2 regions of the Mesorhizobium sp. WSM4840 genome follow, and region 2 is predicted to be linked to the other one. Evidence: predicted binding sites of a transcription regulator. Region 2 holds the regulator's gene; the other holds the start of a gene.

Region 1 (3,699 bases), on a different contig from region 2:
TGATCGACGCGCTTGGCGATCTCGTCGTCCACCGCGACCGTGACGGCCACATCGTCTATGCCAACAAGGTTTTCGCCGATCTTGTCGGAGCCGATCAGCGCGAACTTGCCGGCAGGACCCTTGCCGAACTCGGCATCGACGTCGGCATCGTTCCCGATGCCGCTTTTTCCGACCACGAATGCCTGAGTTCCACCGACGTCGCCATTCGCACGCCGGCTGGCCCGCGCTGGTTCTCATGGATCGAACTGTCCGTGCGCGACAAGGAGAACGGCGGCGCCTCGCATCGCGCCATCGCCCGCGACATCACCGCCCGTAAGCACGCCGAATCGTCGCTGATCACCGCCCGTGAGCGAGCCGAATATGCAAGCCAGGCCAAATCGCGCTTCCTCGCCACCGTCAGCCACGAGATCCGCACGCCGATGAACGGCATCATCGGCATGGCCAGGCTGCTGGCGGACACCAATCTCTCGCCCGAACAACGGACCTATGTCGGCGCCGTCTCGACCTCGGCCAGCGCACTGCTGGCGCTGATCGAGGATCTGCTCGACTATTCGAAGATCGAGGCCGGCCGCTTCGATCCCGAACCGCAGCCAATGTCGGTGCGCGAGATCGCCGACAACGTCGTCGAACTCTTGGCTGCGCGGGCCTTCGCCAAGAATATCGGCCTTGGCTGCCATGTCGAACCCGACGTGCCGCAGATGATATCAGCCGATCCGGGAAGGGTCCGGCAGGTGCTGCTCAACCTGATCGGCAACGCGATCAAGTTCACCGACAGCGGCGGCGTTTTGGTGAGCATCGCTCGTACCCGCACCGAAACCACCGACCGCATATGCTTCACCGTCGCCGACACCGGTCCCGGCCTGCACGAGGACGACATGGAGCGCATCTTCGAGGAATTCGAACAGGCTGATGGCACGTCGACCCGCGCGCATGGCGGCGCCGGGCTCGGTCTTGCCATCTCCAGGCGCCTCGTGATCGCCATGGGCGGCACGATTTCGGTATCGAGCCGGCTCAGCCAAGGCTCCGAGTTCGTCTTCGAAATCCCTGCAATATCGGCCACCGAGCCGCCGCAGACCCGCCTGAATGCGCTGTCAGGACGGCGCGCGGTGATCCTGTCGAAGAACGCCATCGAGGCCGACGCCATCGCCCGCACCATCCGTGCCAATGGCGGCATGGTCGATCTGGCCGCGACCGCCTCCCAGGCAGCGTCCTTCGCAGAAGGCTGCGACGTGCTTCTGGTCGATGCGGTCATGGAGGAGGGCGACGGCAGGTTGCTCAAACGCCTTCGCCAGAGCGGCTTTGCCGATTGCGAGGCGATCACGCTGATCGCGCCTACCGACCGCGGCATGCTGGGCGAGTTCCGCGCCAGCGGCTACGCCACCTTCCTGGCAAGGCCGGTGCGCGGCGAGACGTTGCTGCGCGTGCTTTTGACCAGCAGCGTGCCCGCCCGCACCCAGCCACAGCTGGAAAAGCCCGGCGCACCATCCGTCCGTGCCATTGGCGGCCGCAGGCAGGGGCTGTCCGTGCTGATCGCCGAGGATAACGACATCAACGCCATGCTTGCTCGTGCCACTCTGCTGAAGGCCGGGCATCGCGTGAAAGTGGTCGGCAACGGCAAGGCCGCCGTCGAGGCCGTCACTGGGACCGGTCACAAGCACCGCTTCGACGTGGTGCTGATGGACCTGCACATGCCTGTCATGGACGGGCTGGACGCCATCGCCGCCATCCGCCGGCACGAGGAGGAAACCGCCGTGCCGCCGGTTCCAATCATGGTGCTTTCGGCGGACAGCCAGGAAACGACGCGCCACGCGGTGCTTGCCCATGGCGCCAGCGGCTTCGTCACCAAGCCGCTCGACCCCGACGCGCTTGTCCATGCGATCGAGGGCCAGGTGGCCGCCTGATCCGCCGGCTGTCCTTCCTGGCTTCCCTGCGTAACATAGCCGGTTGAAGGATTACCCAGCCGACGAAGTATTGCCCGTAGCACCGTATCACGGTACTGTCACAATCCTGTTGCACCTACACCGTATCCCCGTGCCAAGAGGGATGGCTCGAAGGAGAATCACTCGTGCATACAGTTATGCCGGAACGTGACGCTCGGCCGAACGCCAGTGGTGCTTTGCTCACCGGGCGGAACGTCGATGCCGTCATAAAAGGCGAAGCGCTCGGCCGAATCGGCAATCTCGAAGTGCGGCTCGCCCGCAACGAGGCCGAGATCGCCGCCGCGCAGGAAGTGCGCTACCGGGTGTTCTATGACGAGCTTGGTGCCAGGAAGAACCTGTTCCAGGTGCAGGACCGCCGCGACGCCGACCATTTCGATCCGCTTTGTGATCATTTGCTCGTCTTCGACACCTCGCTGTCCGGTCCCGAGCATCGCCGCATTGTCGGTACCTACCGCCTGCTGCGGCAGGAAATCGCGGCAGCGGCCGGCGGCTTCTATTCCGAGGGCGAATTCGAACTGACCAATCTTATCGCCCGCCATCCCGGCCAGCGTTTCCTCGAGCTCGGCCGCTCCTGCGTCTTGCCGGAATACCGCTCGAAGCGCACCATTGAGGCGCTCTGGCAAGGTATTTGGGCCTATATCAACCATTACGGGATCGGCGTGATGACCGGTTGCGCTTCGTTCCACGGCACCGTGCCGGCGGCGCACGCCGAAGCGCTGACCTATCTCGCCCATCACTGCCGGACGAATTCGGCCTGGGACGTGCGTGCGGTCGCCGGGCGCTACTGTTCCATGGATTTGATGCCGATCGAGGCGGTCAATGCCAAGGCCGCGATCGCGGCGATGCCGCCGCTGGTCAAGGGCTATCTGCGCGTCGGCGCGCGCATCGGCGACGGCTGCGTCATTGACCGCGAATTCTCGACGGTCGACGTGTTCGTGGTGATGCCGGTCCAGGAGATCGGTGCCCGCTACGTCAATTATTATGGCGGGGAAGCCCAGCGTTTCGCCGCCTGAGTAGGGCAGTAGGGGAATAAGGCAGTAGGGGAGTAGGGGGAGCAGGCCAACGGCCGGAGTAGGCAATTGCTCTACTTTATCGTAGGTGGCGTTATTCCCTACTCCCGTACTGCCCTATTCCCCCTACTCCCCTAACTTACGCATCCTTCTCAGCTTGCTCATTCACCGGCCCTGGCTCGACCGGCGCTTCACCAGCCACATGCTTGGGACCGCCTTTGGCAACGCCGACCATGGCCGGCCGCAACACCCGCTCGCCGATCGAATAGCCTGGCTGCACGACCTGGACCACGGTGTTGGCCGGCACCTCCGGATTGGGCACCTCGAACATCGCCTGGTGGAAATTCGGGTCGAATTTCTCGCCTTCCGGCTCGAGCTTCTTCACCCCGTGCCGCTCCAGCGCCGATAGCATGGCGCGCTCGGTGATCTCGACGCCCTCGATCAGCGCCTTGATGCCGGCATCGCCCGACGCCTTGGTTTCAGCCGGGATCGCATCCAGCGCGCGGCGCAGATTGTCCGATACCGACAGCATGTCACGGGCGAAATTGGCAACCGCATAGGCACGCGCGTCGTGCACGTCACGGGCGGTACGGCGGCGCAGATTCTCCATCTCGGCCGCGACACGGAGTGCGCGGTCCTTCAGCTCGTCGTTTTCCTTCAACAGCCGCACAAGCGCCTCATAGTCGCCGTCGACGCTGCCTTCCGAGCGCTCGGCGGCGGCCTCAGCCGCTTCGATATCCTCGGGCGCG
Region 2 (3,699 bases):
TCACGGCCTGGCCAGGAGCAAGGCCGAGTTGGACGGCATCGTTGAATCGAGCCTGAAGAAGGCCGGCCTGTTCAACGAGGTCAAGGATCGCCTGCTCGAGTCGGGTACCGGTCTCTCCGGCGGACAGCAGCAGCGCCTGTGCATCGCGCGCGCCATCGCCGTATCGCCGGAAGTGATCCTGATGGACGAGCCCTGTTCGGCGCTCGATCCGATCGCCACCGCCCGCGTCGAGGAACTGATTGACGAACTGCGCCAGAACTACACGATCGTCATCGTCACCCATTCGATGCAGCAGGCAGCGCGCGTGTCGCAACGCACGGCGATGTTCCATCTCGGCTATCTGGTCGAGGAGGGCGCGACCGACAAGATGTTCACCAACCCCGACGACAAGCGCACCCAGGACTACATCACCGGCCGGTTCGGCTGAGCGGTCCGGCGGCGAATTTCGAACACGAGGACAGTATCATGGGTGAACACACCGTCGCATCTTTCGACGAGGAACTGGAGCACATCGACAGGCTGATCCGCGATATGGACGAGCTCGCCGCCGCGATGGTCGCAGCCTCGATCCGCGCGTTGCTTGCATCAGACAATGCGATGGCGCAGCGCGTCGTCTCGGACGACGCCATCATGGATGCGCGGCAGCGCGAACTCGACGATAGTGCGATCACGCTGATCGCCAAGCGGCAGCCGATGGCGCAAGATCTGCGCGCCGTGGTTGGCGCAATCCGCATGGCCGGCGATCTCGAGCGCATCGGCGACCTGGCCAAGAACATAGCCAAGCGGGTCAGCGCAGTCGGGCAGAGCGCCACGCCGCGTAATCTCTCGCACGGTATCGACGCGATGGCGGATCTCGTTCTTGTGCAGCTCCGCGGCGTGGTCGAGCACTATGTGTCGCGCAATGCCGGCGCGTTGAAAGAACTGCGCGCCGACGACCAGAAGATCGACGTGAAATACACGGCGGTTTTTCGCGAACTCCTGACCTACATGATGGAGGATCCGCGCAACATCACCGCCTGCACGCATCTTCTGTTCTGCGCCAAGAATCTCGAGCGTATCGGCGATCACGTCACCAACATCGCCGAAAACGCCTACTATGTCGTGACCGGGCAGCAATTGCCGGCGGATCGCCCGAAGCTCGACGAAACGACGATGTCGGCGCCGGCGACATGACGGGGGTGACCGGTCGATGATCGCGCCACGCATCATGGTGGTGGAGGACGAAGAGCCGCTGGGCGTCCTCCTCCGCTACAATCTGGAATCCGAAGGCTATCAGGTCGAGGTGGTGACGCGCGGCGACGAGGCCGAAATCCGGCTGCAGGAAAACGTGCCCGATCTTCTGGTGCTCGACTGGATGGTGCCGGCGGTTTCCGGCATCGAGCTTTGCCGACGCCTTCGGATGCGCCCCGAAACCGAGCGGCTGCCGATCATCATGCTGACCGCACGCGGCGAGGAGAGCGACCGGGTGCGCGGCCTCTCGACAGGGGCCGACGACTACCTGGTCAAGCCGTTCTCGACACCGGAATTCATGGCCAGGATCAAGGCGCTGCTGCGCCGCGCCAAGCCCGAAGTGCTGTCCAGCGTGCTGAAGGTCGGCGACATCATGCTCGATCGCGAATCGCACAGGGTCTATCGCAAGAAGAGCGAGATCCGGCTCGGGCCGACCGAATTCCGGCTGCTCGAATTCATGATGCGGCACCCAGGTCGGGTCTTCTCGCGCAGCCAGTTGCTCGATAATGTCTGGGGCGAGACGATCTACATCGACGAGCGCACGGTGGACGTCCATGTCGGCCGGTTGCGCAAGGCGGTCAACAATGGGCGCATGCCCGATGTCATCCGCACCATCCGCGGTGCGGGCTATGCGATCAGGGAAGACTAGCTGATATTCAGGTGATGCCGGCCTGCGACCGGCGATTTCCTGCGCTTCCGGTACTTACCCAAAAGTACGCTCCGTTCCGGTTCTCGGAACTCGCCCAGTCTGGTCGCTTCGCGCCCGTCTTCGAGCCCGGCGCGGCCTGACCTGAATCTCAACACATCCCCAAGTCGCATTCCGCCTTTGTTCCTTGCCTTCGGACTCACGCCACGTCCTTCCTGATCGTGCCGGACTTCCCTTGCGCGCCCGGCGCGAAAATCTCCTGGTCGACGAAGCTCAGCGCTCGCAAGGCGCAGCCTTCGCGGATCAGCGGCAGCTCGTTCGTCTCGGTGTCGAAGGAAATCGAACCCGAATGCTGGCCGCCGGCGGTCTGGGCGATGGCCTCGCGCAGGGCCGGCTCGATCAGGTCGAAGGCGGCAGCGCTGGCGCCGACCATGGCGACCGGCGCCGGATCGATCAGCGCGAACAGGCTGCCAAGCCCGAAGCCGAGCGCTTCGCCGGCCTTGCGGTAGGCTTCGCGCTCCGGTCCGTCCGTCTGGCGCGCCCGGGCCGCCAGTGCCCGCATCTCGGCGTCGCTGACATCGGCGACCGGCTCTGCGTTCTCGCTCAATTGCCTTGCGTTGCGCCAGATGGCGTAGTTGCCGGCATAGGCCTCGACGCAGCCGCGCCGCCCGCAGCGGCAAAGCGCGCCGCCCGGCCGATGAATCATGTGGCCGAATTCGCCGCCCGAGGAATGGGTGCCGGTGAACAGTTCGCCCTTCAGCACCAGCCCCATACCGATGCCGTGCGAGAGCAGGATGGCGATGAAATCGTCGCGATAGCGATCCGGGTCGCGCCAGCGCAGCGCCACGGCCATCATGTTGCAGTCGTTCTCCATGATGGCCGGGATGCCGAACTCGCGTTCCAGAATGTCGGCGAAGGCGATGTTCGTCTGCGGCGTGATCGGCGACCACAACATGGCGCGCGCATGCGAATCGGTGATGCCCTGGATCGCCAGCGCGATGCGGGCGACGCTTTGGACGTCGAGGTCGGGGTCTTCGATCCGGCGCCGCACGATGGCGACACATTCGTCGATCAGCTCGTCGCGCGACATGGTCAGCGTGTCCAGCCGGCGCTGTTCCTCGGCGACCACCTGTCCGGCATAATCGATGACAGCGACCGACAGGAAATTCAGCGACAACACGACCGCCAATACCGCAGCGGCTTCCGGTTTGAGGCTGAGGCCGACCTGCGGTCGGCCGCGTTTCATCGAAACGGTCTCGCTCGCCTTGCTCTCGGTCAGGATGCCTTCCTGGATCAGGTCGGAAGAAATCGCCGATATGGTCGAATGACTGAGGCCGGTGGTTGCTGCGATCTCGGTCCGTGACGGCTGGCCGGCCCGGCGTACGGCCGAAATCACCATCGCCCGGTTGCGCCGGCGCAAATCGTCATGGCGGATTCCAACCGACATTTTTTTGCTTCCTCCCTATTGCCGCGGCCGCTCATGAACCGGAAGCCGTCAGTAATGTCCGACAAATACTGGCAGAAGCAGAAGGGCCTGTCATTGTTTATTCCGAGGCTCGAAAAAAAGCCGGCAGGCCAACAAAATCCATCAGAATTGGTGTTGACAGTGCTTCGGCGTTGGACCAGTATTTTTTCGAGGCTCGAAAAAATAGGAGCCTTTGTGCCGGCCTTCGGGCCAGTTGGTCGCGCCGTACGCGGCGCAGGGAGGAAAATCATGAAGAGATTCACAGCCGCCATTCTGGCGGGGGTCGCCATGTCGCTGACGCTCGCGTCGGTCGCACAGGCCAAGGACAAGGTCATTGGCGTTTCGTGGTCGAACTTCC

Evidence for each region. The regulator PhoB, encoded in region 2, activates phosphate uptake and scavenging genes when phosphate is short. The targets are predictions, from matches to a motif close to TGTCATNNANCTGTCAT.
Region 1: olsB (l-ornithine N(alpha)-acyltransferase) is a predicted target of PhoB. The motif match lies at 1,998-2,014, and genes of this name have one in related genera.

The regions. Positions count from the first base shown of each region.
Region 1 is NZ_JBVVQD010000009.1:94,866-98,564, forward strand. It holds gene AC0L3I_RS14620 (hybrid sensor histidine kinase/response regulator) at 1-1,901, shown strand, start outside; gene olsB (l-ornithine N(alpha)-acyltransferase) at 2,078-2,953, shown strand; gene grpE (nucleotide exchange factor GrpE) at 3,090-3,699, opposite strand, start outside.
Region 2 is NZ_JBVVQD010000001.1:57,894-61,592, reverse strand. It holds gene pstB (phosphate ABC transporter ATP-binding protein PstB) at 1-427, shown strand, start outside; gene phoU (phosphate signaling complex protein PhoU) at 466-1,173, shown strand; gene phoB (phosphate regulon transcriptional regulator PhoB) at 1,190-1,879, shown strand; gene AC0L3I_RS00310 (ROK family protein) at 2,076-3,323, opposite strand; gene xylF (D-xylose ABC transporter substrate-binding protein) at 3,591-3,699, shown strand, end outside.